Regions from separate parts of the Lysinibacillus sp. NPDC059133 genome, predicted to be linked through region 2. Evidence: riboswitches for the same ligand, from Rfam matches in the RefSeq annotation. Region 2 holds a riboswitch; the other holds the start of a gene.
What was found. A riboswitch is a leader RNA that binds a small molecule or an ion and turns the genes downstream of it on or off. The one in region 2 is predicted to bind glycine.
Positions count from the first base shown of each region.

Region 1: another riboswitch for glycine. It lies ahead of ACFXN8_RS10200 (amino acid permease); the one in region 2 lies ahead of gcvT (glycine cleavage system aminomethyltransferase GcvT).

Region 1 covers NZ_JBHZDH010000014.1:80,085-87,254, forward strand. Annotated here, with positions in the region: partial or broken gene ACFXN8_RS10185 (ribonucleotide reductase N-terminal alpha domain-containing protein) at 1-667, opposite strand, end outside; gene ACFXN8_RS10190 (lipoate--protein ligase family protein) at 1,067-1,897, opposite strand; gene ACFXN8_RS10195 (rhodanese-like domain-containing protein) at 2,462-2,845, shown strand; glycine riboswitch at 3,406-3,482, shown strand; gene ACFXN8_RS10200 (amino acid permease) at 3,645-4,997, shown strand; gene ACFXN8_RS10205 (glutaminase) at 5,190-6,161, opposite strand; gene ACFXN8_RS10210 (hypothetical protein) at 6,520-7,170, opposite strand, start outside.
Region 2 covers NZ_JBHZDH010000024.1:24,018-31,187, forward strand. Annotated here, with positions in the region: gene ACFXN8_RS14025 (serine/threonine-protein kinase) at 50-973, opposite strand; gene ACFXN8_RS14030 (hypothetical protein) at 1,258-1,488, opposite strand; gene gcvPB (aminomethyl-transferring glycine dehydrogenase subunit GcvPB) at 1,755-3,218, opposite strand; gene gcvPA (aminomethyl-transferring glycine dehydrogenase subunit GcvPA) at 3,211-4,557, opposite strand; gene gcvT (glycine cleavage system aminomethyltransferase GcvT) at 4,583-5,686, opposite strand; glycine riboswitch at 5,962-6,054, opposite strand; gene ACFXN8_RS14050 (shikimate kinase) at 6,199-6,714, opposite strand; gene ACFXN8_RS14055 (hypothetical protein) at 6,734-6,934, opposite strand; gene comGF (competence type IV pilus minor pilin ComGF) at 6,912-7,170, opposite strand, start outside.

The DNA.
Region 1 (7,170 bases), on a different contig from region 2:
CATTTGTCCCTACACCACCACCGCGGCTCATAATTTCCATTACTTGCTTACGGTGATCACTAATTCCTTCACGTGAATCTGCTACAAATGGCATTACATAACAGTTGAAGAAAGTTACATCTGTTTCAGATCCTGCTCCGTAAATAACTCGTCCAGCTGGAATGAATTTTAATGATACTAACTGCTCATAAAACTTTTCAAACCATTCTTGGCGTTTCTCTAGTGTTTTTTCAACAGCAGCAAGTCCTGTTGCATTTCGTTTTGCGATTTGTTCATAAAATATTTCAAGAGGCTTTTCTAGCACGTCAATTGAACGCGTTATCACACCCGTTTCTTGTTCTTTCGGATCATCTAAAGCACTACGGTAATCTTCCTGAATCAAAATTTCTGCTGTTTTCGTAGACATATCAAGCTTTTGGATTGTCCCTAAACCACGTGCAGGGAATTTTGGATCTGACTTCACTGTTAATACGACGAAATCACCAGCTTTTAACGTTTTCTTCTCCGTATCCTTAAACGAGTAGCGATCGATCATCACAAGTCTTGATACACCTTTATGCGTAATGTGCATATCAGGTGTTACAGGATGAACCTGTGGAAATTGTTCAATATCTTTGTTTAACTGTTCAAATTTGTTTACTTCGGGTTGATGATTTGTAAGTACCATCGTTTTGCCTCCCTTGTTTTCTGCATTACAATAATAAATACACAATATCACGTGTCGTTAAACACTACATATTGTGTATGTTTCTTTAAAAAAGATACTATATATAGTTTTTTAATTCAACACTTGCAATTTCGAATAGAATCCGAACCACTTGTTATTACAAGGGTTGAACGATAAAAAATATTTTTCTTATACTATTTCAGGAATGCCGATCAACCATTTTTATCCATTCAACTTTTATTAGAAGATGTCGATTTACGTTACGGGCTACTGCTTTCCTGCGGGAGTCAAGTAGCCCTTCACTACAATCAGCTAAAAACAGGCATTTATAAGCAAAATATCAACAAAAAAAATCCTTTTATCGCTTACTAACAAAACAATATTTAATACTATTTCTTGTTATTTTTTGAAGTTCCAATCATCACATGCATATTTTTTTTCTTCAAGTGCATGCACATATTCTAATTGCTCCTCAGAAAGTGTAAATGGTTTTAAATCAATTTGCAACGATTTTGCAAAACCATCTCTAAAAGCTGTCACACATTGTTCAATAGTCACGGGTTCTTTAACAAGGTTATTGATAGCAACCGCTTTCTCAGGCATCTTTCTACGCATACGTGCCTTCGCCTCTTCACTTGAAAAATTGAAAACAGACAATAATTTCTCTTGATCTAAATCTAGTAAAATGGCTCCGTGCTGTAAAATAACACCTTTTTGACGAGTTTGTGCACTACCTGCTACTTTTTTACCTTCTACTACAAGCTCATACCAGCTTGGCGCATCAAAGCAAACTGCACTTTTAGGTTTCTTTAAATCCGCTCTTTGTTCTTCGGTATTAGGCACACTAAAATAAGCATCCATACCTAGATTATGAAAACCTTGCAATATCCCTTCACTTAACACTCTATATGCCTCTGTCACTGATTCAGGCATATCTGGATAGCTTTCTGAAACAATGACGCTATATGTCAACTCATGTTCATGTAAAACGGCTCTACCACCTGTTGGTCGACGAACAAAGCCTAAACCTTGTTCTTGCACAGCCTCGAAATTAATATCTCTTTTCGCCTGCTGAAAATAGCCAATCGAAAGTGTTGCTGGCTCCCACTCATAAAAACGAATGACTGGTGGAATTAAACCTTCACTATGCCAATCAAGTAATGCCTCATCTAAAGCCATATTAAAAGAAGGGCTACATTTCCCTGAATTTAGAAAATACCAAGTTGTCATATTTTCATCTCCTACAAATATTTAATTGAACATTAGCTAACGTGTACAAAAATAAGTCTCATCACCATAACGTGGGGTTGATTTCCGTTCCGGCTGGGCGCTTTCCTGGGGGCGTCGGGCCAACAGATGTTTTTTGTGCGAAAGGGTAGTGCTAACGTAGCGACAGCGACATGAGGTTGGTCACGAAGGCGTTATCACAGGATGTGATGCTTTTACCCTTCGTTCCTCTATCGCTGATCCCCAAGGAGTCGCCCTGCCTTCACTCCAATCAACCTATATATGGCATACGTTTTAACAAATGTCATCCTTCTCTAGATGATGAGCAAAAAACAATACTTCTCAAAATTTTGACACTCTGCGTTTAGTTCTATTCTTTATTGAATTAATCATCCACCCAAGTCTATGAATGTAGTGGAATGATTCTGTGACCTTTCACTAATAACATCCATAAATAAAGATAGATTAATTCTAGCCACAATCTAATTAATTTTATCAAACTCATTGGACTATCGCTAGCGCATCTTTTATAATAATAAAGAAGATAGAAAGGGGTAAGAAATTTTGTTGAACATACTTATCACAATCGGTGTAATTTTAGTAGTCGTAATTGCATATATCGGCATCAATGCCCTACGACTAAAAAAGGCCGTAACAAACCTAACACAAGAACAATTTATTGAAGGCTATCGTAAAGCACAGCTTATCGATGTACGTGAGCAAAAAGAATTTGATGCAGGCCACATTCTAGGCGCACGAAATGTTCCTTCAACAACTCTACGTCAACGTCACAAAGAAATTCGCCCAGATTTACCAGTATATTTATACTGTCAAAATACAGGCCGTAGCTCACGTGCTGCTTTATTTCTTAAAAAACGTGGCTACAACCAAATTTACCAACTTCAAGGTGGCTTCCGTACTTGGACAGGTAAAATAAAGACAAAAAAATAATAGTAAAAAATCGTTAAGGCATTAGTGACTACTATATATAAATTTACTCACGGAAACTAAGTAAATTAATATATCTCTACTTCACTTTGTTTAACACAAAGAGAAACCATCTCAAATGACTATGAGATGGTTTCTTTTTTGCAAAAAATTCTGAGTTTCTACTATATTATATTTATTGTTTAACGTCTGACAACTTATTTCTTGCTCTCCAAGTTCTTGATCATACATGGGACAGAAAAAAGTAGAACGAGAGGCAATATACTGCCCACACCACATTCACTTTCCATTACCAAAATTCTAACCGTATCCCTCACTCGTTCCTCGCCTCTTTTACCCCTTTATACCAAACATTAAATATTATCCATATTTTAACGTATGTCTAAAAATACTATTTTTCGTAAAGTTTTTACCTAGACGAACTCCAATCTTCTTTTTTTTCGATACTGACTGAAATTTATCCTTGAATAATTATGGTAGCACTGATAGGATGTATAATATCTTAAAACAATGTCATTAAGACATACAATACAAGCTATGAATGCTATGGATAAAACTATAGCAGGAGCAGTTCTGGAGAGAGCGCATTTTGCGTCGCCGAAGGGTTCACTATCTCAGGCAAAAGGACAGAGGAGTAATATCAACTTTCATCATGAAAGCTATACCACACGAATGTTTTCTTTTTTTGCATACAACATTCGCAATCGGTATTTGTTATTCTGTCGTTTACGGGACTAGTGTCACTACTAGTCTCTTTTTTATTTCCAGTCATAGTTTTTACGTATCTTTGAGGGGGAGCAACGTGGAACAACAACAACAATTAAAACGTGATTTAAAAAATCGCCATGTGCAGCTCATTGCCATTGGCGGAACAATCGGTACAGGTTTATTTTTAGGCTCCGGTAAAGCCATTGCTTTAGCTGGACCTTCCATCATCTTTGCCTATCTAATTGTCGGAACCGCCTTATTTTTCGTCATGCGGGCGTTAGGCGAACTGTTATTATCAAATGCTGGCTATACATCATTTACTGATTTTGCATCCGAATACATAGGACCTTGGGCAGGTTACATCACCGGCTGGACATACTGGTTCTGCTGGATTATGACCGCTATGGCAGATATTATTGCTGTCGGCGTTTATGTACAATATTGGTTTGATATACCACAATGGGTGCCTGCAATTGGCTGTTTAGTACTGTTATTAATGTTGAATTTATTAACTGTAAAACTATTTGGCGAACTAGAATTTTGGTTTGCACTTATAAAAGTCATAACAATTGTGGCACTGATTGTGATTGGACTATTCATGTTATTTACAGGTTTTCAAACAAGCTCTGGCACAGTTTCTGTTGAAAATCTTTGGGCACATGGCGGGTTATTCCCGAATGGCCTTCACGGATTCCTAATGGCATTCCAAATGGTTGTTTTCGCTTTTGTTGGTGTCGAGTTAGTAGGGGTTTCTGCTGCGGAAACAGCCAATCCTAAAAAAAATATTCCTTCTGCCATTAACAAAATTCCATTACGCATTTTATTATTCTACGTAGGGGCATTATTTGTTATTTTATGCATTAATCCTTGGAATGAAATGTCTGCCTCTAGTAGTCCATTTGTACAAGTATTTACACTAGCTGGTATTCCAATTGCTGCGGGTATTATTAATTTTGTCGTTCTAACATCTGCAGCTTCAGCTGGTAATAGTGGTTTATTTTCTACAAGCCGCATGCTTTTTAATCTTGGAAACAACAAACAAGCTTCACCAACGTTTGCAAAGCTCAATAAAAACAGTGTACCAAGTAACGCACTTGTTGTGTCTGCAATTGTTGTATCCGTTGGTGCATTACTAAGTAAATTAATGCCTGAAAACGCCTTTAGTGTTGTTACAACAATTAGTGCCATTTGCTTTATCTGGGTGTGGAGTATTATATTAATCTCTCATATCATCTATAAACGTAAAAATCGTGCACTTCATGAAGCATCAATTTTCAAGGCACCTTTCACTCCGTTCGTGAACTATTTAGTACTTGTCTTCTTTGCATTTTTATTAGTAGTAATGTTCATTTCAGAGGCAACACGTACCGCATTACTATTGACACCAATTTGGTTTATTTTGCTGCTGATTATTTATAAGATGAAAAGAAAGAAAGCAATACGCTAAGTTGTATCGCCCTGGATAGTGACACTTTAAGCAAAGTGAAGCTATTCAGGGCTTTTTTATAGCAAATGAACGGTATAATCCTTGGCGGATGTATAGAAATCCGCTGAAAAAAGTAAAAAAGATGACTCCATTTACTGAAGTCATCTTTCATTTGATTGAATCCGTGACATCCGCCACACCCGCTGAATGAAGTTAAAAAATATTCATATTCCACTCGGTAGCGATATACTTAAGTAAATTCACTCCGGCTACGCTATTCCCGATGTCATCAATTGCTGGTCCGTATATGCCAATACCGCATCCTACAGGAAAAGGTGAGTCTAAGCCTGCATGACTTGGCACAGCCACCAAAATCGCTCCGGAAACGCCACTTTTAGCGGGTAACCCGATAAATGCAGCAAATTTACCAGAAGCATTATACATACCGCAAGTAACCATCAATGCCTTTGCTAATTTTGCTACTTGCTTAGGAAAAAGCTGTGTTTTTGTTAGAGGATGATAACCATCATTGGCGATTACTAAACCAATCATCGCTAAATCCGAAACATTTACTTCAATTGCACATTGTTTCAAGTAAACCTCCAATGCCTCCTCTACAGAACAGTCTAAAAAGCCAGAATCCATTAAATAATAGGCTAATGAACGATTTCGATTTGCAGTTTGCCACTCAGATTGATAAACCTCATCATTAACCTTTAATTTCTTACCAACCATTTGTTCTAAAAAAGAAAGGATTTTTGACACCTTCTCTTGCGGTGAATTTCCGGAAAGCATAGACGATACTGTAATAGCTCCTGCATTAATCATTGGATTAAAAGGTTTTCCAGGCTGATGGCTTTCAAGACGAATGATGGAATTAAAGGTATCACCTGTAGGTTCAACATCTACTCGCTCTAGAACATAGGGTAACCCCCGATCCATACACGCTAAAATAAATGTAACGACCTTTGAAACACTTTGCAGAGTAAATAGTTCCGTTGTATCTCCGGCTTTCATTTCGTCATTATTAGTACCGATAATCGAAATTGCTAATTGATTTGGATCTTTTTCAGCTAAAGCAGGAATATAACTTGCGCATTGTCCCTCTTTAGCAAAAGGACGAAACTGTTCCACCCATTCTGCCGCAAGTTGATTATTATTATGATTGTTATGTTCTGTCGGCATTTTGTAATCTCCTTTCAAAAAATGGCATCTTACGCCATAGCTCGTCTTTAAGTACACTTTACTAAAAAAAATGAATAATAGGCAAAAACAGAGCCTCCATAGTTTACCCTACAAAGACTCTATTTGGTATATTTTTATCAATTATGCCTCGGCATAATTGCGTCCGGAGACGTGACGTCATCCAACTTTTGACCTTTATCGGAACACTTTCTCGTTTTATCACCCAACTTTTGAATTTTATCGATAAACTTTCTCGTTTTATCACCCAACTTTTAATTTTTATTGACATCCTCATGCATGGCGCGCACATTAAAACCCCGAATAATTTCGTTATTCGGGGTTTGGCTTTTAAACGATTTTATAAATCGTTTGCATACATTTTCTTATATAAAATTTCTAATTTTTTCGAGAGCTTACCATAGGCAGTTTGCCAAGTTTTACGAGCTGCTTCATTATCTTCTGTCGCAGGTACATAAAGAGCATGTACATCGGCTACTTTTTTCAAGTCACTCTCGGCTTGTGTTAGTTTAGAATAATTTTTCACGACGCTCTTTTCCGAAGAACTAAGGCCATCATATGCTGTTCGGATTTCTTTTACTTTCGTTTCCAAGTCATCAATATATTCACCATTTACAATCAGTGAATTAATGGATTCAACTAATTTCAAAGCACTTTCATTAGACTGTTGTTGACCTTGATCTTTATCAATAATGGATTGTCGTATTTCTGGACTAATTAAACTCATTTGTTTTGAAGTTAGCTTATTAAAAGCTTTAATAACAGTTGTTGGGTTACTAGTAAATGATTTTTCATACGTCTTCATAAATGATTCTACTTTTTTCACATCGGAAACCGCTGTTGTTAAGATCGACGCATTCGTAATACGTTTTTTATCACTAGAGCTTAGCTTTTTATATTGAGTTGAAAGCTCATTAATCTTTTCTATTGATACTGTATACGAATCATTATCATTTGAGACCATTTTTGCAATTTCATTATTTAATGTTGT
Region 2 (7,170 bases):
TTTTAAACTAAAAAACGATACTATAGAATCAATTTTATAAAAAAAGTAGTCATTTAGTATCAAAAGAATCAAAATAATCCTTTATCCTATTGACAATATTTTCGAAACCAACAGCCAGTTCCATAAATTTAAGTGAAGAACATCGTTTTTTTGCATGCACTGCCAGACCCCACATAATAGTTCTAGATAGAATAATACTCACTTTCTCATTATATTTTCTCACATTTTCAATTTTGTCTTCGATTATGCGTTGTGAGCTATCCATTGGGATAATATCTGTTAAAGAGTAATAAAATGTTGCAGCCAAACTATAAATATCTGTGTATACACCTTGCTCAGATATATTCGAATATTGCTCAAGAGGGGAATATCCTGGACTCGTAAATATTTGATAATCTTCAGCAGTTTTATAATAAATTGCGGAACCAAAATCTAGTAGATATGGATTACCTTTAGAATCTATCATAATATTATTTGGTTTAATGTCACGATGGAGTATGCCTTTTTTATGTAAATAGCTTAAAGCATCAATTAGAGGGAGGAATACTCCTGTGTACAAATGGTCTCTATTATTAATAGGATAATCTTTTAAATATTGATCTAATAAAGTTCCTTCATAATACTCCATAATGATATAAATCGATTCATTTTCCTCAAAATGGTCAATATATTTGACGATATTGTGATGATTTATTTGCTGTAAAATGAATGCTTCATTTAGAAAAATAGCTTTTAAATCCTCGAATTTCTGCTTTGTTGAAGGCAAACGATTAATAACTGTTTTATTATCTAAATCCCGCAAAGCAATGTCATTGGGAAAGAACTCCTTAATAATTAGCTGATTTCCATCATTGATATTCTCCGCCATATAAACAAAGGACAACTTACTAGTTGCAAGTACTTCTATTATTTTATATGTATTGTTCAAAACACTGTTTGCCGGTAAGCTCAATTCAACTTGAGTCGTTTGCATTTTTGATCTATCATCCCTTTCAACACATAAACTACGAACAATTTGTTACATATTCAATGCGAAATATGTAATCTTTTTAACTAAAATACAAATTAATGTAAGTATATCAATATACACCCTTATATTAAATAGTTATCTTATAGTAGTTCTACATGGAATGGTGGGGATAGGCACAATGTGGGGTGGGTTTGCTTATTTTTCCTGACATTTTGCTGGTCCTATCCATCTTTTTGTTTTCTTTCCGTCGCTTCGGCTCTTCCTTCCGTCGCCCTGCCTTCTTTCCGTCACCTTGGCTCTTCCTTCCGTCGCTTGGACCTTTCCTTCCGTCGCTTCGGCTCTTCCTTCCGTCGCTCTTTTTTCTTTCCGTCACCTTGGCTCTTCCTTCCGTCGCTTTCGACTTTCCTTCCGTCGCTTTCGACTTTCCTTCCGTCGCTTTCGACTTTCTTTCCGTCGCCTGGACCTTTCCTTCCGTCGCTTCGGTTCTTCCTTCCGTCGCTCTGTTTTCTTTCCGTCACCTTGGCTCTTCCTTCCGTCGCTTTCGACTTTCCTTCCGTCGCTTCTGCTCTTCCTTCCGTCGCTCTGCCTTCTTTCCGTCACCTTGGCTCTTCCTTCCGTCGCTTTCGACTTTCTTTCCGTCGCTTGGACCTCTCTTTCCGTCGCTTCGGCTCTTCCTTCCGTTGCTCTGTTTTCTTTCCGTCACATTGCTAATGTCTTTCAAAAAAAGAATAAAAAAAGCGTCCAACAAGTACGAAAATACTCATTGGACGCCTTATACAGTGAATTATGCTTTTTGATAGCGAAGCACAGGTGTACGAGCAGCACGTGTTTCGTCTAGACGAGTTACGACTGTTGTATGTGGTGCTTCTTGTACGATTGATGGGTTTTCTTCTGTTTCTTTTGCAATTTGAATCATCACATCGCAGAATGCATCTAATGTTTCTTTAGATTCTGTTTCTGTTGGCTCAATCATTAATGCCTCTTCCACATTTAATGGGAAGTAAGTTGTTGGTGGATGGTAGCCAAAGTCTAACAGACGTTTTGCAATGTCTAAAGTACGAACGCCAAGTTTCTTTTGACGACGACCTGATAATACAAATTCATGCTTACAATGACGGTTATATGGTAGATCGTAGAATGACTCTAGGCGACGCATCATATAGTTTGCGTTTAGTACAGCGTATTCTGTTACAGCTTTTAAGCCATCTGGACCCATTGTACGGATATAAGTGTATGCACGTACGTTGATACCAAAGTTACCATAGTAAGGTTTAACACGTCCGATTGATTGTGGACGCTCGTAATCGAAGTGATATGTTCCTTCTTCTGTTCTTACTAAAACTGGTTTTGGAAGGAATGGTATTAAATCTGCTTTTACTCCTACTGGACCTGAACCCGGGCCACCGCCACCGTGAGGACCTGTAAATGTTTTGTGTAAATTTAAGTGTACGCAGTCAAAGCCCATATCACCAGGACGTGCTTTACTCATAACTGCGTTTAAGTTTGCACCGTCATAGTATACTTTACCGCCAACAGAGTGAATAAGCTCTGCCATTTCGATAATGTTTTCTTCAAATAGACCAAGTGTATTTGGATTTGTTAGCATTAATGCAGCTGTATCAGAACCAACTACTTTGCGCAAATCTTCAATATCTACTAAACCATTATCATCTGATTTAACAGTGATAGTTTCAAAGCCTGCAACAGTTGCCGATGCTGGGTTTGTACCGTGAGCAGAGTCAGGAACGATAACTTTATTACGATGGCCTTCACCGTTTGCTTCATGGAAGGCACGAATCATCATTAATGCTGTCCATTCACCATGAGCACCTGCCGCTGGTTGTAATGTCACTTCATCCATACCTGTAATTTCAACTAATGAAGTTTGTAGATCGTAAAGAAGCTCCATAGCGCCTTGAACTGTTGATTCATCCTGTAATGGGTGAACATTGGCAAAACCAGAAATTCGTGCAACAGCCTCGTTAATTTTAGGATTATATTTCATCGTACAAGAACCAAGAGGGTAGAAGCCAGAGTCTACACCGTGGTTTCGACGAGAAAGTGCTGTATAATGACGCATAATATCAAGCTCAGATACCTCTGGTAACTCCGCTGATTCCGCGCGTACTAAGTTTGCAGGTAGTAAATCTACAAGATCAACCTCTGGTACATCAAGTGCTTCTAAGTTGTAGCCTACGCGACCTTCTTTGGAAATTTCAAAAATGAGTGATTGATTTTCGTTATGCATTAAGAGCCCCCATTTCCGCAACAAGTGCATCAATTTCTTCCTTCGTGCGTAATTCTGTTACTGCGATTAGCACATGATTTTTAAGAGAGTCATATGTTTGACCTAAAGGATATCCACCGATGATCCCTTTATCAATTAAGCTTTTATTAATTTCTTTCACACATTTATTTGTCTTCACAACGATTTCGTTAAAGTGAGCACCTTGGAATGCTACTGTGAAGCCCGCCGCTTCAAAGGCATTTTTAGCATAGCGAGTTTTCGCGATATTTTGCGTTGCCATTTCACGAACGCCCTGTTTACCTAGAGCAGTCATTGCTACAGAAGCAGCAAGTGCAAGAAGTGCTTGGTTCGAACAAATATTAGACGTTGCTTTATCACGACGGATATGTTGTTCACGTGCTTGTAATGTTAAAACATAACCACGACGACCTTCACCATCTACTGTTTCACCAACAAGACGGCCTGGAACTTTACGCATGAGCTTCGTTGTTACGGCAAAGAAGCCACAGTGTGGACCACCGAATGCTTCAGAAATACCGAAGACCTGTGCATCCCCTACACAAATATCAGCCCCTAGCTTACCAGGTGGTGTTAAAATCCCTAGTGCAAGTGGGTTTGAAGAGACAACAAATAAACTTTTTGCCTCATGCGCAATATCACCGATTACTTGTAAGTCCTCTATTTGACCAAAGAAGTTTGGATATTGTGCAATAACAGCTGCCGTATTGTCATCCATTAATTCCTTTAAAGCTTCTACATCTGTCACACCATCTTTTTGTGGAACAGTAACAATTTCAATGGATTGACCATATGCATATGTAGCAACGACATCACGATACTCAGGATGAACCGTTTCAGATACTAAAATTTTCTTACGACGTGTATGTCCAGCTGCAAGCATACCCGCTTCAGCTAATGCTGTTCCTCCATCGTACATAGAAGAGTTTGCAAGATCCATACCTGTAAGCTCTGCAATCATCGTTTGGAATTCAAAAATTGCTTGTAATTCCCCTTGTGAAATTTCTGGTTGGTATGGAGTATACGCTGTGTAAAACTCTGAACGAGAAATAACATGGTCCACGATAACCGGTTTATAGTGGTTGTATACGCCTGCACCTAAAAACGATACGTTAGCATTTGTATCTTTATTTTTCGCAGCCATTGCCGTTAATTCTTTTAATAAAGCTGATTCAGATTTCGCTTCTTTAATATCATATAGGCCTTTAAAACGTACTTTTTCTGGAATATCCCCAAATAACTCATCAACTGAGGATACACCGATTACGTCTAACATTTCTTGTTTATCTTGCTCCGTCATAGGTAAATAACGATGTTTCATAAATGTAGGTCCCTCTTTTCAAATATTATTTTGAACGTTTGTAAAACGGTGTTTCAACTGTTACTACCTTTAAGTGCTTACCACGGATTTCGATTTCCAATTCAGTTCCGATAGTTGCGAATTGGCTGTCAATTAATGCGTGACCAACATTACGTTTAGAAGAAGGAAGCTGTGTACCTGTTGTCACTTCACCGATTTCCTGACCATCCTTCAACACTTTATAGCCATGACGAGGAATTCCTTTATCAATCATTTCAATGCCAACAATTTTACGTGACAGCCCATTTTCTTTTTGTGCCACTAATGCATCATGACCATTAAAATCCTCTTTATTTAACTTCACAGCAAAACCAATACCAGCCTCAAGAGGTGAAATTGTCGCTGATAGCTCTTGCCCGTATAATGGAAGACCTGCTTCAAAACGAAGTGTATCTCGGCAGCCTAAACCTGCAGGAACTACACCTTTGTCTTTTCCAGCCTCTAAGATTTTACTCCATAATGCTTTAATATCTTCTGGAGAGCCGTATAGTTCAAAACCATCTTCTCCTGTGTAACCGCTACGAGATACTAACGCTTTATGACCAGCAACTTCAACATCTGCTTGGAAACGGAAATATTTAATCGTTTGTAAATCAGTATCTGTTAATGTTTGAAGAACTTCTTCTGCTAATGGACCTTGAAGGGCAATTTGTGCATAAGCCTCTGATTGGTTGTCGATCGTCACATCATATTGATGTTGATTTTCCATCATCCACTCATAATCTTTTTCAATATTTGACGCGTTCACGCATAGTAAATAATGATTGTCTGCTAATTTATACGTTAATAAATCATCGACAACACCACCATCTTCATAGCACATTGCATTATATTGCGCTTGACCTACTGCAATTTTGGAAATATCATTTGTCAAAAGATTTTGTAAAAACTCTAGTGAATTAGGTCCAGTTACTAAAATCTCCCCCATATGTGATACATCAAATAAGCCAGCACGATTACGTACTGCATCATGCTCTTCTTTAATAGAAGAGAATTGCACTGGTAATTCCCATCCACCGAAGTCAATTGTTTTTCCGCCATGTGTTGCATATTCTTCAAATAGAGGTGTACGTTGTAATTCGTTCGTCATTGTTTTTGCTCCCTTATTGTTCGTTACATTTTTACTGATAGTAGTTCGTCTGTTTTTTTATTTGTACAGTCATGCTTTCCCTGTTTGTTCATCAAAAAGAGGAACTAACAACATTAGGTAAAACATTTAGACATAAAAAAAGACAGACGAACCCCTTTTCGGGATTCTCTGTCCTTGCACCTGAAAGTTACACCAGACTGGCTCGCATACCTACAATGCCAATCAGCCGGCTTTCCCCTTTGGTGGCTGTTGTACTACAGCTCTCTCCAGAGTTGCGTCTTATACGAGTCCTTTTACCTGAGAGATTCATAACTTTTTGTTACTTGCTCCTTCGGTGACGTCTACACGTGCTCTCCCCGTACAGTCATCCGCCCAAGTTTCAACTTGGTACTATTTAGTATTCAATGAACATTAAGTAACTTATTTGTCTATATCCTAACATTAATTGCATTGAAAAGGCAATCATTTTTTAATTTATATTAAAACACGAACATTTTAATAAATCTAATGTATCATAGTTCGCCTTTTAGCCTTTTGACTTGGAATGCTAAATACTCAAGAATTTGACGGATTGTTCTCCCCTCTGTTAACACTTGTATATGCCCTACTTCACGATAGAACTTTCTTCTGTAATGATACAGCTGCTCTAACTCCTCTTTCGTCGAGCTCTGTACAATCGGTCTGTTCGGATCATGCTGTATTCGTTTGTAAATATCTTCGAATGTCGCATCTAAAAAAAACACGAGTCCACTGCGCCTCATTATTTTTCGATTTTCAGCATTGATTGCAACTCCACCACCAGTTGAAATAATACAAGCTTCGTCTCGGAAATTTTTCAAAAATTCTGTTTCTATTTCTCGAAAACGTGCTTCTCCATATTTTTCAAATATCTGTGGAATTGTCATACCCTGCTGCCTAACAATCTCATGATCCATATCATAATATGGCATCTTTAACAAATAACTTAAACGCCTTCCTAACGCACTTTTCCCGCAGCCCATAAAGCCCACTAAATATATTTTTCGCATTCGAATCACCTTCTTATAACTACGATTCTACACTGTCTGACAAAATTTGTCCTAATAAATTTACCGTAGCTCGAACATTCAGCTTTTCTAGGCCATCGTATGTTCGAAACTGAATCTCATAAGACGTACAATACGTAAGAACAAAAGTAGTTACAAAAAATAATAATGCAATTGCGATTAAAAAAATAGCCCCTCTGTCATTTTTCAATAACTGGAACATAGAAAGTTCGCTCCTTTTTGATACCACTTGGAAGTTCAACAGCTACTGTTAACATATCTTTTTCATATTGGAACTGGCATTTATTAATACCAATTAGCATTGGTACATGACCACCATTTACTTGATCACGAATAATATTGCTATAACAATCAATATGATGAATAGTATCTGCTGCCTGGAAGGTTATTCTCTTTTGATCTTTCCGAATCGTAAATGATGAAACATCATTTACATAC